Regions from separate parts of the Evansella cellulosilytica DSM 2522 genome, predicted to be linked through region 1. Evidence: riboswitches for the same ligand, from Rfam matches in the RefSeq annotation. Region 1 holds a riboswitch; each other region holds the start of a gene.
The links. A riboswitch is a leader RNA that binds a small molecule or an ion and turns the genes downstream of it on or off. The one in region 1 is predicted to bind cobalamin.
Positions count from the first base shown of each region.

Region 1 (5,638 bases):
TGCCGTTTCGAGAGTCATCATTTCTGTTAACTCATCGAATGTATAAGGTGTATTATCCGCAATCGTATAGTAATCGTTAATTGAAGATTGTACAAGGATAACTGCTACTATAGCTAATAAAAACATGACACCAAAGATAATGAAAGAAATTATTCCTAATACTGAATGTTTCTTTTGATTTCCTTGCTCATGGTGCTCAGAAGTAAAACCTTGCTGATTATGCGTTTGCATTTCGTTGTTCAATTGTACTTTACCTACCTTTCGAAATTCGGAATGATATTTTTTTTTACCGCACGAAAAAAGCGGCCCAAAAAAATTATACAATAAATTTCTGTCTATAAACCAAAAATTTCCTGATACTTTCGAATCGTTTCTATATTCTCTCATCATTACAATCGACCCATTAAAACAACTTATTAATCATTGTAATAGTACAAAGGTATTAATTAATCCACTTCCAACGTAACCACTACAATTTCCGGTCGATTAAATAACCTTACTGGAAACAAACTATTCCCAAGTCCTCTATTTACAATCATTGTAGAAACTTCTTGGGTTTGCTTCCCTGATGCGTACTTCGGAAATAAACCTTGATTCGGTGCTAATACTCCTCCAACGAAAGGCAGCCTAAACTGACCACCATGAGCATGTCCTGAAAAGATCAAATCCATATGGAACTTCGAGTATACTGGAAACAATTCTGGTCGATGAGAAAGTAAAATATGGAAATAATCTTCCTCCGTTTCATTAGTGATTGCGTCGTTCATAAACTCGTTCACTACATCATAGTCGGAGCGACCCGTTGTATCCTGTTGTGGATCGTCAATACCTGCAATCATTATAGAGTCGTTATCAATACGAATTTCTTCAGAACGATTTCTAAGAACTACGACCCCTAATTGAAGTAGTTTACTCTCTAGAGAATCATAGATTCCAGAACGCCATTCATGATTACCAGTCACATAATAAACTGGTGCAACTTCAATTAAACGTTCCATTAAAAGTAAACTATTCTCTTCGCCACCTCTTCTGGAATCTATTAAATCGCCAGTAAATACGATGATATCTGGCCTTTCCTCTTTCACTACCTCCATTAATCTATTTTGGTCATCTCCAAACTTTTTCCCATGCAAATCTGAAAGCTGAACAATTTTAAAGTCTTCAAAGCTAGCAGGTATTTTATGTGATTGAATTGTGTAATCTGTCAAAGTCAGGGCATTATTTTCGTAATAGAAAAAATAAATAATTGCCATTAACAGTAATAATAGATACATATACTTTCTCCTATATAATTTTTTCAATAGACTCACCACCATTAGCTCGTGTATTTACAAACCTTATTAGCCACTCCAATTAGTAGCTTTATTTTAAACTAATATTGTTTGGAAGTCTTTGAAAAAAATGATCATATTTAATAAATGATAGAGTTTTTGTGAAAATACTCACATTCACATTTTCGTCACTAGTTTGCAACATAACGTTCATAAGTGTGACGTTCATCACACCTTTATCCGTTATATACTACAAGTGAAGATAGTTAGTGGTCACTAACAAGAGCGACGCAAAGTCAATCACCTTAACAAAAGCTATTATTATTAACTTATTAAAAAGAACAGATCACAAACGATCTTCGAAAAATAAAATAAAAACCTTTAGGGGAGGAATTATTCATGTTTATCGATTTCTTACGAAACAACAAAATTGCAGCTGGTCTTTTAACAGTTTTACGTCTTTACTTAGGTTGGTCTTGGTTAACAGCAGGATGGGGAAAAGTGACAGGGGGATTTGATGCTAGTGGATATTTAAACGGTGTTGTTGCTAATGAAACTGTTGCAGCTACTTACCCAACGTACCATGCCTTCATTGAGAACTTTGCACTTCCATTTGCAGGAACATTTAGCTTTATGGTCGCTTGGGGAGAGCTTCTTGTAGGATTAGGATTAATATTAGGTGTATTAACAACAGCTGCAGCGTTCTTTGGTATCGTTATGAACTTCGCATTTATGTTTGCAGGTACTGTGTCTACTAATCCTTGGATGGTTCTCATTACCATTTTCATCTTAGCAGCTGGCTACAATGCAGGTAAATTCGGTGGAGACCGTTGGGTTATCCCTTACCTTCGCACTGTAATTTTCAGAGGAAAACTTGATAAAACAGCAACGGAAATTGCATGATGATATGAGGAGGACTCAATAACCAATTGAGTTCTCCTTTATTTATAGTTAAAGTAAAAGTTTGCTGTTGATTATCACTTCAGGACGCTTGCACCTGTTGTGAATATTAACACCAGCCTTTAACTGAGTTTTCAAACAATAGTATATGCTTTCCAATTTTTTTATGTTATAGTTATTAGCAATTACATATCGTGTAAGAATTGGTGCCAAACTGCGGTTTGGCTTAAAAGGGAAGAACGGTGTAATTCCGTCGCTGTCCCGCAACTGTAAATCGGAGTAACTCACAGTTACCACTGTCTTTGATGATGGGAAGGTGTGAGAAGCATTGATGATAAGCCAGGAGACCTGCCAATTCCTAGTACACACCAAATACCTACGTGGAAATAGGTGGTGACATTCAATTTGTACGACAAACGAGTGATGAGGATGCTCATTTAGCATGTTTTTTCTACTTATCAAACTTGATTGTTAAGCCATCTCCTAACGCGGGGATGGCCTTTTTGTTATTTGGAGATATGTAAAACATTTATGGGAGGGTCCGAAATGAATTTAATTAGTACAGTACATGGTTATCCTTACATCGGTGATAACAGAGAATGGAAGAAATGTTTAGAAGCCTTTTGGAAGAAAGAAATAACAGAGGAGCAATTTAACTCAAAAATGGAAGCAATTCGCTTAAATCATCTGAAGCGCCAGCAAGAATTAGGTTTAGATTTTATCACTGTTGGTGATTTCACCCTATATGATCGTATGCTAGATCATGCAACAATGTTTGGTATCATACCTGAACGTTATAGTTGGATAGGTGGGAAGGTCGAGTTTTCAACATATTATGCAATGGCACGTGGGAAAAGTGATGTTATCGCATGTGAAATGACAAAGTGGTTCAACACGAACTATCACTACATTGTACCCGAATATGAAGACAGACCGTTACAATTAACTGAAAACTATATTTTAGAGTATTTTATAGAAGCAAAGGAAAAATTGGGTCTTATTACAAAACCAACTATCATTGGTCCGTACACTTTTGTGCAATTATCTAAAGGATATGATGAAAAAACGAAAGCATCGTTTTACTTAAAACTATTACCATTGTATGTAAAAGTGTTGCAGGAGCTTGTTGACGCTGGTGCAGAGTGGATACAAATCGAAGAACCTTCATTAGTACTATCTCTAGATAAGGACGATATTAAACTCGTTCAACAAATATACAGACAATTAGTCGAAAGTGTACCATCAGCTAAAATTATGCTGCAAACATACTTTGAAGGTTTATCAGCATATGAGGACATTTGTGACATCCCTGTCGCAGGAATTGGATTAGACTTTGTACACGGTAAAGAGCAAAATACATCCTCCATTCGCCAGTATGGTTTTCCAAAGGATAAAGTGTTAGGAATTGGGGTGATTAATGGGCGAGACATTTGGCGTGCTAATTTAGCAGAAAAAGCAACAGATGTTCATGCTGTATTATCCATCAGCGGTGCTACTAAAGCATGGATCCAATCGTCATGTAGCTTACAGCATGTTCCTGTGACTACAAAATCAGAAACGAAGCTTGAGTCAACACTAATAAACGCATTAGCTTTTGCTGATGAAAAAATAGTTGAAATAACAAGTGTAACTTCCTATGTGCGAGATGATGCTTGGTACGGGAACAAGCGCGTATCTGACAGTATGAAAGCTATTGAAACATTAAGTCAGCATAAAATGAGAAAAAATGAAAAAGTGAGAGAAGAACTTTCTTTACTCGAGCAAAATCATTTTTCAAGACCAATGGCTTTTAAAGAACGACAATCTTTACAAAAAGAAGTACTGCAATTACCCGATTATCCAACAACGACTATCGGCAGCTTCCCTCAATCTAAAATAGTAAAAGAAACACGTAAGGCATGGAGACAGCAAGAAATTAGTGATGATACTTATAGAGATTTTCTAGAAAAAGAGACGGCACGTTGGATCTCCCTTCAAGAGGATATTGGACTGGATGTTTTAGTGCACGGAGAATTTGAACGTACAGATATGGTTGAATACTTTGGAGAAAAATTAAGTGGCTTTGCATTTACTGAAAAAGCATGGGTTGTCTCATACGGTTCCCGCTGTGTAAAACCACCAGTGATATACGGTGACATTGAGTGGACTTCTCCAATGACTGTAAAAGAAGTTGTGCAAGCACAAAAATTAACTTCTAAACCTGTAAAAGGAATGCTAACAGGACCTGTGACTATTCTAAATTGGTCCTTCGTTCGTGATGATATTTCACATGAACAAGTAGCGAATCAAATTGCATTAGCACTAAGAAAAGAAATTACCGCTTTAGAGGATGCTGGAATTAAAATTATTCAAGTTGATGAACCTGCATTACGTGAAGGCTTGCCACTACGTATCGAGAATAGAGATGCATATTTAGCTTGGGCAATAAACGCATTTAAACTAGCAACATCAAGAGTTAAAAATACGACTCAGATTCATACGCATATGTGCTATTGTGAATTTAATGACTTTATTGAACCGATTCGTGCACTTGATGCTGATGTTATTTCTATTGAGACTTCTAGAAGTCATGGCGAACTAATCGAGTCGCTTAAACAAGATCCATATGATTTAGGTATCGGACTAGGGGTGTATGATATTCATAGTCCACGCATCCCTAGTGTCGAAGAAATAGATACAATATTAAAAGATAGTATACAAGTCATACCTAAAGAACAATTTTGGGTCAATCCCGACTGTGGATTGAAGACACGAAATGAAGAGGAGACAATAGCTTCTCTTAAAAATATGGTTAAGGCTACACATAAGCTTCGCAAGCTTCAATCATATCCAGTTCAATGAAACAAAATCTACTAAATGACAATTAATTATACTATTTTAGAGAATTAATAGGCTAAGAGTATTGACAACTTCCTCTAAAAGAGTATGATAATAATTTCCATGATTGCAGTCTCTAGCGTTATCTTTAGTACTAGAGATTGCAATATTTTTTATTTAGGAGGTTTTTTGAAATATGATAACCGAACCTTTATATCCAACAATAGAGCCCTATGAGTGGGAAAAAGAGCTATTACTAAGCACTCCAGTAAGACGGCTCAAGCACTTAGCACACTTTGGAGCAGGCGCACTCTTATCATCAGTAGTTCATTCTAGATACGAACATACAATTGGCGTTTGGAAATTAGCTTCATATTTCTTTCCAAACGACAATATATTAAGAATTGCTGCCATTCTTCATGATGTTGGTCACCTACCATTTTCACATTCAGTAGAAAAAACATTAGGCTTCAATCACCACCACCTCACAGAACAAATGATTAAAGAAAAAGAAATTAGCGACATTTTACATAAAGTTAACATTTGTCCGAGCGAAGTTATTCAATTTCTTAGACACACTTCTCCCTTGAATGGTAATGAGTATATTTTAGGCATTGACCACCTAGACAGTTTTCTCAGAGATACATACA
Region 1 is NC_014829.1:675,108-680,745, reverse strand. Features, by position in the region: gene BCELL_RS03120 (hypothetical protein) at 1-243, opposite strand, end outside; gene BCELL_RS03115 (metallophosphoesterase) at 447-1,274, opposite strand; gene BCELL_RS03110 (DoxX family membrane protein) at 1,671-2,174, shown strand; cobalamin riboswitch at 2,359-2,541, shown strand; gene metE (5-methyltetrahydropteroyltriglutamate--homocysteine S-methyltransferase) at 2,718-5,012, shown strand; gene BCELL_RS03100 (HD domain-containing protein) at 5,185-5,638, shown strand, end outside.

Region 2 (5,638 bases), 2.3 Mb from region 1:
TGAACGACAGAGATGTCATCTAACCGTCGCTTCATTAAAGGGATAAATCGTAATGTTAACATGAGTAAGACAGCAAACTGTGGTAGAAATCTTGCAAAGAGGTATAATAACTTATTCGGAGTCATGACTTCATTGTAAGATATGAAGAGAGAGATGACACACATAATTGTTAAAGCTGTTATACTTCCGTTGACAACCGCTTCTAGTGTTATCCTATGTCCAAACACCTCAAATAATATGTGCTGACCTCTTTCATTAAAAACAGGGTTTAAGATAATGATTAATGCACCTGAAATGATGATAAAGAAAGCCCATTTCCTAAAACCTCTTAATCGATCTTGGGCGTAGTTAACTAGTAATATTAATATAAATGCGGCTCCCAAAACAGTAGGATGCTGGTATACCATTAATAAAATGATAACACCAGCATAATAAAAGAACGTAACGAACGGATGAAAATGCTCAAATCGATTTATCATGATTCACTCGTATAATCCTCTGTATATTTCCAATATATCTTATCTCCCTCTTTAACAGATGTAGCCCCAGCGCTCCTAGTTAAACTAGTTCCATTAATATATGCTAACCAACCACTTAACGGTCCGTAATCAAATTCATATACATTATAGATACCTTTGACATAGGCTGTTACCCCTCTCCCACTATAATCTACATGAATATTACGTTTATTCGCTTCTTTTAATAATATATCTAGCACTGTATCTCCGTCCGCATACTCTACCGTTACTTCTCCAATAATCGTACCTATATCTTTAGGGCCTTGGACAGTTAACGTTACAGTTGGTAAATTATTATCTTCTTCTGATGGAGTTGTACTTTCGTTAGACTTATCTGATTTGTTACTATCCTTTTGATTATCAGACTCTTTTTTTCTCGGTTCTTCTGGATGTGAACGCTCTTCCTTTTGTGATTGACTTTTCTTTTCACTCGAATCATTATGATTACTACTTGATGACTCTTCACGATCTTCTACTGTATCAGCACTAGTAGATTTGCTTGAATTTGCAGTTTCACTATCATTCGGATCATCTTTATGTAAAGATTCCTCTACCTTTTCAATAGATTCCTCTTTTTCTTCCGTATTATCGTCTATTTCCACTTCATTTATTTTTAAGTCATTATTAATATCGCTAAATTTCCGTTCACTTATAGCATCTTTTCCAGTCAAATCAGAAATCGTTAATGAAGAGCTATTTTGTCCTTGTCCACAACTAACTAAAAATAACACCATGACAGTAAATAGGAGTAAACGAAATAACTTACTTATATAAGTGACCTTCAACTTGTTTCCCTCCTATAAATGTATATCGGTTTATTATCTCGATTCTTGTTCTTCAAAAAAACGTGAGTAAAGAGGATGACTCAAAAGGCACTTTTATACCTTTTGAGCCAAACTATAAGCTAAGCAGGGTGTCTCCATAGTAACTACTCTAAGTGGATCGAATAAAAGAAAGTATAAGAATCGAGTGTAGCCATTGCCATGACTTTCTATAGACTATGAGACAGCCTCATCCTAACAAAATCGTAGTTGTTACTCTAAGCTTACATAATATAAATAAACGGTATGTGATGTCAGTTTCTTACCTGACTTCACTTCATACTTTTTTAAACTTTTTTTATTTAATTCAATACTTTTCTTCTTTGTGTAAAAAAGATAACTGTCCCAATGAGAAAGAATAAAGCACCAAGAGCAAGTACATGATAATTGGAAGTTGCTGTGTCAGGAAGGCGTTCTCCTTCTTGACTAGTGGTTTCTGTTTCGTTTGATGATTGATGTTCTGCCTGATTATTATTCTCGTTACCATTTGATTCTCCATCAGTTACAACTACCTGTTCATTGTCAACCTCTTGATCTTCTTTGAGCTTTTCCTTTTTTTCCTCTTCTTCAATTAACTCTTCTTGTTCTTCAGTGTCAACATCACCCGGGGAATCTACAGGTTCCTGTGTCTCTTCATCATTTGGATCCTCGACCTGATCACCTGGAGTTTCTTCGATAGGTTCAGGTTCAACCTCCGGCTCTACATAACTAAAGTCATATAAATGACTAACTCCTAAATTGTTATAAGCTACTAAAGCTTGAAATGCTTGTTCTGTTGACATACTATTTTCTGATGTATCGCTTAATAGCCATTTATATGCACCGTTTTCTAGTTGGTAATCTAGTAAATGTTGAAGGGGGTGGTGTCCATCATTATAAAAAGGCTCTTGTGTAACATCGACTCCTACAGATGACAATCCTATAATAACCTGAGCTGCAGTGTTTGAGTTAACACCCCAGTTATCAAACCCTCCGTCTTCTTGCATGACGTCAGCTAATAATGTAACAGCCTTGTCAATTTCAGCTTGTACTTCATCTCGATCTTTATAAAAACCAAGAGCTGTTAATGCCATGCCCGTGAAATCTAAATCGGCATTAACACCATCCCAGCCCCAACCACCATGAGGTAGAGATTGTTCTAGAATTTTATTTAATAACTTTTCTTCTGTCCACAAAGCGTCTTCAGGTATATCGTATTCCCCTGTATTTAGTGCAATCAATCCATAAATTTGCGCAGATAGCATATTTATAAATTCATCAGAATATACTTTCTCGATTAAGTTTACCCCTTCAAAGTCTGTAGGGTCCTCGCCTATTGCAGCTACAGCAATGACCATTCTCTGTAAACTAGTACCCCTTAGTACTTGATCCAGATCCTCAACTAAATACCCTCTATAAAGTTCAGATACGTCATCTGGTAAATGATTAGCCTTCGCCAATGCTGCTATGGACCAATCTGTATAATGCTCTGTTTCAATTAAGTGTGCAGCAGTTCGTTCTATATCTTGTTTCACCTCTTGACTAGCTAACACATTCAACGGAAATAATAATAGAACAAGTATCATTGCGACAATAGATTTTCTTAATAAAAGTAATTTAGACATTTTTCGCTCTCCCTCTTTTTTATGTAATATTTTGGCATAAAAAAAATCCCCTTGAAGGAGAAGTTTGTCAAAGAAATAAACTTACAAAACAGTTCACTTCTTAACACCCTCCTATCCTCGTAGTACTGGTGAAAAAATAAAATAGGCAGGTTTCCTGGCTCATGGTCATAGCTTCCTACGTCTTCCCATCATTAAGACAGTGACATACTGTAGGTTGCTCCCATTTACAGTGGCGGGACCGCGTTGGATTTTCACCAAACTTCCCTATTAAGCTAAGATTCTATCACGAGAATTTTAGCACCTATTTTAACTTTCAATATTTTTATGTCGAATGTAATAATAACATAATGGATTGATTAATGTATATGATGAATGTTAAAAATTTTTAAAAAACTACTTTAAGACTATTGAAATAGCATGAATTTAATTAATAACGCAAATACTCTAGCTAGCAATATCCCAAACAGCAAGAGTGAGAAAGTAAATAACCACTTCGTTAAATTCTCTATTATGATATAAATAATAACAGATTTCTTCCTTGGAATTTGTCCCACTTTTATACGGTATGACAGTGGTCGAATTGGTAAACCAACAGTTCTTTTCAATTTCTCAAAATCTCTTTCCACATATCTGCAAAATTCTTCAAAATGAATATTTTTATCATCTGAATTTTTTATCAAATTATTTCTAAACTGATGATATGCATGTAAACAATCTGGGTGAAACAACTCATAGTACGTTTTCACCAATTTATTTACTTCGTTTATGATTGCAATACCATCATCTCGACTGATTTGTTTGTATAAGTACGGCTCCATCACTTTAAAAATCGGTAAATATACGCTATATAGTCTTTGCTTTGCGATTGAAACTCTTCCCTTTCTTGATGCAACAAAAAAACCTAAAAAAAACGAGATGCTTACTAACAAGATACTATATAATAATATGTGTTCTGTATGAATGTTCACTATGCCCCCTCCCCCTTTATTAATTCCACCAGAGCATGAATAGCTTACATTCGTAACCCTTTAAGCAAAAAAATACGACATTCATATATATGAATGCCGTGACCTACCTATGATTTGATGATTTCCTCACTAAGTTCCTCTTTTATTTGTTCCTGATACTTCTTTATTCTTTTATCTGTTATTTTGACTTCTTTACCGCAAATATAATTCGTTATATTCGATCGATGTAAATAAACCATAAATAACGAAAATAACGTAAATAATAGCATCAGCTCAAAACTACCTATAAAAATGGAATGAACGGTTAACGCAATGCCAATGGAAAGCGAACCAAAAAAAACATACTTTGTAATAAAAATAACTAAAAAGAATGTAGAGTAGCCGCTTAGAAATAATATCGGGTTTATTGTAATGAGAACTCCAGCTGTAGTAGCGACAGCTTTCCCACCACGAAAGTTAGCGAATACAGGAAAACAGTGTCCTAAAATGACGGCAACCCCGATATACACTGGATTAACCTCAATAGAAAATATCACAGGTAATGAAACTGCAAGCACACCTTTACTAACATCACCTAATAAAACGAGAATTCCTGCTTTTTTCCCTAAAACTAGTGCACTATTGGATGCTCCTAAGTTTCCGCTTCCAAAATTTCTTACATCCGCTCCATACTTGAGCTTACCTACAATAAGCGCAAATGGTATAGACCCGATTAAATATGCTAATAATATAATAAAATAGGTTTCCATTTAATCACCCCATAGTTTCGCAATAAAGGTTCATAGATTTAATTATATAATATATTGTCAATATTCATATACAATTAACAAAAAATGTAGAATTTAATTTTTTCCATACATATCGCTTACTGAATTGTTGATTCCTTTTTACCTTATAATTAATGTATAATTATATTAACACTTTTTGTGGAGTGATAATGATGAAAAAAGAACAAAAACATGACCCGTTCAAGAAATCTTTTGGAAGTTTAGAAAATCTAGTAGATAAAATTAGTGATGTGTTGAGCTGTCCCGTCACGATTGAAGATGCAAACCATAACTTATTAGTATATAGTTCACATGATGAACGAACAGATCAAGCGAGAATTGCTACCATTATCGGTCGAAGAGTACCAGAGAAAGTAATTAATCAATTTTGGAAGAACGGTATATTACCAAAGTTGCTTGAAACTAACAATCCAGTAAGAGTACCAGAAATTATAGATATGGGTATTAGTAATAGAGTTGCTATATCTATTAAAGCTAATAATGATATTTTAGGGTTTATATGGGTTTTGGAAATTAACAAGCAATTGAGCGATAATGACCTAGCATTACTGAAAATGGCAGCAGAGACTGCTAGAAATCAGCTTTTACAAAGACAAGTACGAAAACAAAAGCAAACAAAAGGTTACCAAGAATTTTTTTGGCAACTCCTAACAGGACATTTAACTTCCACTGAAGAAATAGTGAATAAATTTGATCAATTGGAAATAATCCCTCCTTCCTCCTTTTTCATTGTTATTTTTTCCTTTAATCATGACATTACTTTGGAAGAAGAACGTCATATTTCATATTTACTCACAATATCACAGCAAATTCGCACCGTTTTTTATGTCATTGATGGCAACGAATTGATTTTACTGAGTACTACAGTAAATGATAATGATTTTGATATAAATTTCTCTTCCTTTCTCACAAACTTTACATCACAAATGAAAAAAAAGT
Region 2 is NC_014829.1:3,053,494-3,059,131, forward strand. Features, by position in the region: gene BCELL_RS14180 (energy-coupling factor transporter transmembrane component T) at 1-479, opposite strand, end outside; gene BCELL_RS21700 (DUF4430 domain-containing protein) at 476-1,303, opposite strand; gene BCELL_RS21705 (prenyltransferase/squalene oxidase repeat-containing protein) at 1,642-2,943, opposite strand; cobalamin riboswitch at 3,071-3,263, opposite strand; gene BCELL_RS14195 (hypothetical protein) at 3,348-3,911, opposite strand; gene plsY (glycerol-3-phosphate 1-O-acyltransferase PlsY) at 4,019-4,660, opposite strand; gene BCELL_RS14205 (PucR family transcriptional regulator) at 4,849-5,638, shown strand, end outside.
Region 2: it holds a riboswitch for cobalamin, as region 1 does, so the genes downstream of both, BCELL_RS21705 (prenyltransferase/squalene oxidase repeat-containing protein) here and metE (5-methyltetrahydropteroyltriglutamate--homocysteine S-methyltransferase) in region 1, are expected to answer to the same signal.

Region 3 (5,638 bases), 840 kb from region 1:
TTTTTCCATACCTATTGAGACTACCTCTTTTTATTTTGATGTACGATCTGTTTGTTAATAGGGATGGTCGATTTTGAAGGAGAAAGCTGGAAATACTGGTATTAATATAGAGTAAATAGTCAGAAAATAAACGAATTTTTAAAATTCTCAATGGACAATTTATAAGTATCAAATAGGTAAGGAGAATTCACTATGACTATGACCTCAAAGCGGCACACGCTATTCAATGTAGCATTAATCATTATTCCTTGGCTTACATTAATATTTATTGGTAAGCGTAGTATGAAGCGATATTCCTTAGCAAGCGGTATTGTTGGCATTTTTGAAATGATTAATCATCTGTATGGACGTAAGCGTCATTGGTGGGAGTTTTATGATAAACCGAGATCCTTTATAAGAGATGAGCTGCCATTTGATATTGGACCTTATATGCCAATGTCTATGTGGCTACTAAAATATTCATACGGGAACTTTAAAAAATACGTATTATTAAATGCCATAGCTAATGGCGCTTTTGCCTTTTTATTCATGCCTTTTCTGAAGAAGATAAGAATAATCGAGTTAAAACGATTAAATTATTTACAATTCTTTCTATATATTCACTATAAAGCGTATGTGTTGTATGGCACACAGTACTTAATTGAAAAAGCGAGAGCGTGAAGGTGAGGGAAATGAATCCGGGTTAAAGTGAACCCGGGTTCAAAAGTCTCACCTTCAAATCAGGAGAAAAAGCGAGAAAAAGAGAGCATGAAGGTGAGGGAAATGAACCCGGGTTAAAACGAACCCGGGTTCAAAAGTCTCACCTTCAAACCAGGAGAAAAAGCGAGAAAAGAAGAGTTTGAAGGTGAGGGAAATGAACCCGGGTTAAAACGAACCCGGGTTCGAAAGTCTCACCTTCAAATCAGGAGAAAAAGGGAGGAAAAGCGAGTTTGAAGGTGAGGGAAATGAACCCGGGTTAAAACGAACCCGGGTTCGAAAGTCTCACCTTCAAATCAGGAGAAAAAGCGAGAAAAGAAGAGTTTGAAGGTGAGGGAAATGAACCCGGGTTAAAACGAACCCGGGTTCAAAAGTCTCACCTTCAAACCAGGAGAAAAAGCGAGAAAAGAAGAGTTTGAAGGTGAGGGAAATGAACCCGGGTTAAAACGAACCCGGGTTCGAAAGTCTCACCTTCAAATCAGGAGAAAAAGCGAGAAAAGAAGAGTTTGAAGGTGAGGGAAATGAACCCGGGTTAGAGCGAACCCGGGTTCAAAAGTCTCACCTTCAAACCAGGAGAAAAAGGGAGAAAAAGTGAGTTTGAAGGTGAGGAAAATGAACCGGGTTCATATCACCACACCACTCACCTTTAAATTAAAACGATCTTCCTCGAAAACCGTGTCTAGAAAGTCTCACCCAAGAGTAAAACATATCCTGATATGGTAAACTGACAATACAAGAAAGAAAGGGTGGAGTACATGCAAGCTATTAAATTAATTGCACTAGATATGGATGGCACTTTGCTGAACAGTGATCATAGCATTTCAGATGCAAATCGACTTGCCATTATGGAAGCGGAGCAAAATGGGATGACGGTTGTGATAAGTACTGGTAGATCCATTTTGACATTAAAGCCATACATAGAATCACTAAATTTATCGTCCTACATTGTAACGGTAAATGGAAGTTTGATCTGGGACAACAAAGGGGAAGTTTTCGATCAAAGTGAACTAGCTCCAGATTTAATAAAAATGATGTGGGACTTAAAAAAGAAATATGATCTTCATTTTTGGGCAGTAACGCCAGAAAAAGTTTGGCGGGACGAATTTCCAGAGGATGAGATTGAAGCGCACGAATGGTTGAAATTTTGTTATCATATTGAAGATGATAAAACGAGAAAAACAGTTTTTGAATTTTTGTCAAAAGATGATCGGTTAGAAATAACGAACTCGAATCCTGTGAACCTAGAAATTAACGCGGCAGGAATTAACAAAGCTTCTGCGCTAAGAAAAATATGTGAGGAACTTGGCATAACAATGGACAATGTGCTCGCAATGGGAGATAGCTTAAATGATATTGCGATGATTAAAGAAGCAGGAGTAGGCGTTGCGATGGGGAATGCACAACCTGTTGTCAAAGACGCTGCTGATTGGGTGACAACGAAAAACAATGAAGATGGTGTCGCTTTAGGCATTAAAAAGTTTGCTTTGAAAACGATATAATGACTTATCAAGCTATAGAAATTATTATGATTAGATACAGTTCTCCGCGAGCCCACTAACCAACTTGTAGTGGGCTGTGAACGGAAGGCTGCGGCACTGTACTTACTTAGCATAGAAGTCAATAGGAAAACCTTTTGAGTCAGTATCGTCATATTTTGTCGAAAAATAGTTGAACGAATATGGTTGCGTTCAATGACAAGATTCGATACACTCATCATACTAGATAAAGTTTCAAAAACAAATGAAAACACTATATATTGATTTTGCTGAAATAAAGGTGCTATTTTTATAGCTTAATAGGGAATTCGGTGTGAATCCGAAACTGTCCCCGCAACTGTAAATGCAGACGAAATGAGAAATCCACTGTGCAAGGAGGCTGAAAGGCTTTTGCATGGGAAGGCTCAAAGTAGGTTGAAGCATTAGTCAGGAGACCTGCCTTCTATTTCAACAGTTTCATGTCTTCGGGGAATGAGATCATGGAGCGGCAGGACGGTGGATATAGAATTAATAGTATCTCTATTAAGAAGATTCTATTCTTATGCCACAAATATGACATGCCGACTCCGTAAGCCAAGCTCTTCCTCCGTTGAGGAAGGGCTTTTTTATTTTTTACTAAAAAGGAGAGATTGTAATGAATACTTTAGTGAAGGAATTAGACGTCTGGGATGAACTAAAGAAAAAATATGAGCACTTAAATTGGGGAAACTGGCATTTTGATAAGAGTGAAAAGGACTTGTTATTAGCTGCACTTGATCGTATTTCAAGTGACGAGCCTGATTGGACGTATGTTGCAGCGACGATTCGGCTGCAGCAGCTATATAAACAAGTAGCTGAGAAGCGGCAAATGAGACCTGAAGAGGTGTATACAGGATTTGCTCATAACGTTACTTATTTAGTAGAAGCAGGCTTTTACGATCAAGATTTAGCAGGCGCCTACCAAAAAGATGATTTAGAGAGATTAGAAGCAGCACTAAATAAATCAAATGACTCCAAATTTACTTATCTAGGTTTACATACATTAATCGACCGCTATCTTACGCGAGACCATGAAGGACATATACTAGAATTACCGCAAGAGCGTTTTATGATCATCGCGATGACATTAATGAAAGAGGAGAAGCAAAGCAAGCGCCTCGACTATGTTTTAGAAGCATATTGGGCACTATCAAATCTTTATATGACAGTAGCGACACCGACGTTGTCTAATGCGGGGAAAACACATGGGCAGTTATCAAGCTGTTTCATTGATACGATGGATGATAGTTTAAGAGGGATTTTTGATAGTACGACAGATGCTGCGACATTAAGTAAAAACGGTGGTGGGATCGGCATTTATTTAGGGAAGATTAGAGCGAAGGGCTCATCAATCAAAGGTTTTAAAGGGACATCGTCTGGGGTGCTTCCTTGGATGAAGCAATTAAACAACACAGCAGTATCGGTAGATCAACTAGGACAAAGGCAAGGAGCAATTGCCGTTTATTTAGATGTGTGGCACAAAGATATCTTTTCATTTTTAGATGCTAAGTTAAATAATGGTGACGAAAGAAAACGGACGCACGATTTATTTACAGGTGTTTGTTTACCTGACTTATTTATGGAGAAGGTCGAAGCGAGAGAAGCGTGGTTTTTATTTGATCCTCATGAGGTACGCCAAACAATGGGCTTTAGCTTAGAAGATTTCTATGATGAAGAGCGAGGCGCAGGCAGCTTTAGAGAAAAATATGAGCAATGCGTCAGAGATCCACGACTTTCAAAAGAAAGTGTCCCTGCGATTGAAATCATGAAACGGGTCATGATTTCTCAGCTTGAGACAGGAACGCCATATATGTTTTATCGTGATGAGGCCAATAGGCAAAATCCGAATGCGCACTGTGGCATGATGTACGGCTCAAATCTTTGCACAGAGATTATGCAAAATATGAGTGCAACAACGATAAAGGAAGAAACAACAGAGGATGGGAAGATACTCATTACAAAAGAAGCGGGAGATTACGTTGTGTGTAATTTAAGCTCTATTAACCTAGCTACGGCCGTAACGGATGGGGTATTGTCCAGGCTTATACCGATACAAGTAAGAATGCTAGATAACGTGATTGATATAAATAATATTGAAGTACCACAAGCGAGGCTGACAAATGAGAAATACAGAGCAATCGGGCTAGGTACGTTTGGATGGCATCATCTTCTAGCGATAACAGGACTTCGTTGGGAATCTGAAGAGGCTATCAACTTTGCTGACAAGCTCTATGAAAAGATCGCTTATTTAACGATCGAAGCAAGTATGGAATTAGCGAAGGAAAAGGGAGCTTACGAAAAGTTTGAAAATTCCGCTTGGCATACAGGAAAGTATTTTTCACAGAGGAATTATACGGATGAAAAGTGGATAGCGCTTGCGGAAATGGTTAATAGAAGTGGTTTGCGTAATGGCTACTTAATGGCAGTTGCACCTAACTCTTCAACGGCGATCATTGCGGGAACGACAGCTTCAATAGATCCAATTTATCGTAAAGAGTATGCTGAGGAAAAAAAGAATTTTCGTATTCCTGTAACAGCGCCAGATATTTCACCGGCAACGACGTGGTATTACAAGTCAGCACATGATATTGACCAAATATGGAGTGTAAAACAGAACGGGGCACGTCAAAAGCATATTGATCAAGGAGTGTCGTTTAATATTTATGTAAAAAACACGGTGAAGGCGAAGGAGTTACTAGACATTCACTTGTCGGCATGGAAGCATGGGTTAAAATCAACGTATTACGTTCGCTCGACATCTAGTGAAATAGATGAGTGTGAGAGCTGTGCAAGCTAAAGGAAGGTTGTGTGAAAATGGATAAATTACAAGAAAGAAAGCTGTACGACGTAACAGCACCGAATGCATCAACACGAATTATTAACGGTGAAAGCTCTAATGTATTGAACTGGGACGATGTTCGTTTTAAATGGGCATATCCATTATATAAAAACATGCTAGCGAATTTTTGGACACCGTTTGAGATTAACATGGGGAACGATGTGAAACAGTATGATAAGCTCGAGCCGAAGGAAAGAGAAGCATTTGATAAAATTATTGGCTTACTCGCCTTCTTAGATAGTATTCAAACAGACTACTCGATGCATGTGGCACGCTATTTAACAGATTCTAGCTTGTCGGCATTAATGACTGTATTGTCCTTTCAGGAGGTTGTTCATAATCAAAGTTATTCATACGTATTATCAAGTTTAACGACAAAGGCAAAGCAGGATGAAATCTTTGAATATTGGAAACATGATAAAGTGCTAAGAGAGAGAAATGATTTTATCGCTGAAGGATATGAGGCGTTCGTCTCCAATCCTACACCAGAAACATTTTTACACTCGATTGTTTACGATATCATTTTGGAAGGCTTGAACTTTTATTCTGGATTTAGCTTTTTCTACAACTTAGCGCGAAATCAAAAGAT
Region 3 is NC_014829.1:4,520,754-4,526,391, reverse strand. Features, by position in the region: gene BCELL_RS20690 (hypothetical protein) at 199-660, shown strand; gene BCELL_RS20685 (Cof-type HAD-IIB family hydrolase) at 1,452-2,195, shown strand; cobalamin riboswitch at 2,454-2,650, shown strand; gene BCELL_RS20680 (ribonucleoside-diphosphate reductase subunit alpha) at 2,827-5,007, shown strand; gene BCELL_RS20675 (ribonucleotide-diphosphate reductase subunit beta) at 5,025-5,638, shown strand, end outside.
Region 3: it holds a riboswitch for cobalamin, as region 1 does, so the genes downstream of both, BCELL_RS20680 (ribonucleoside-diphosphate reductase subunit alpha) here and metE (5-methyltetrahydropteroyltriglutamate--homocysteine S-methyltransferase) in region 1, are expected to answer to the same signal.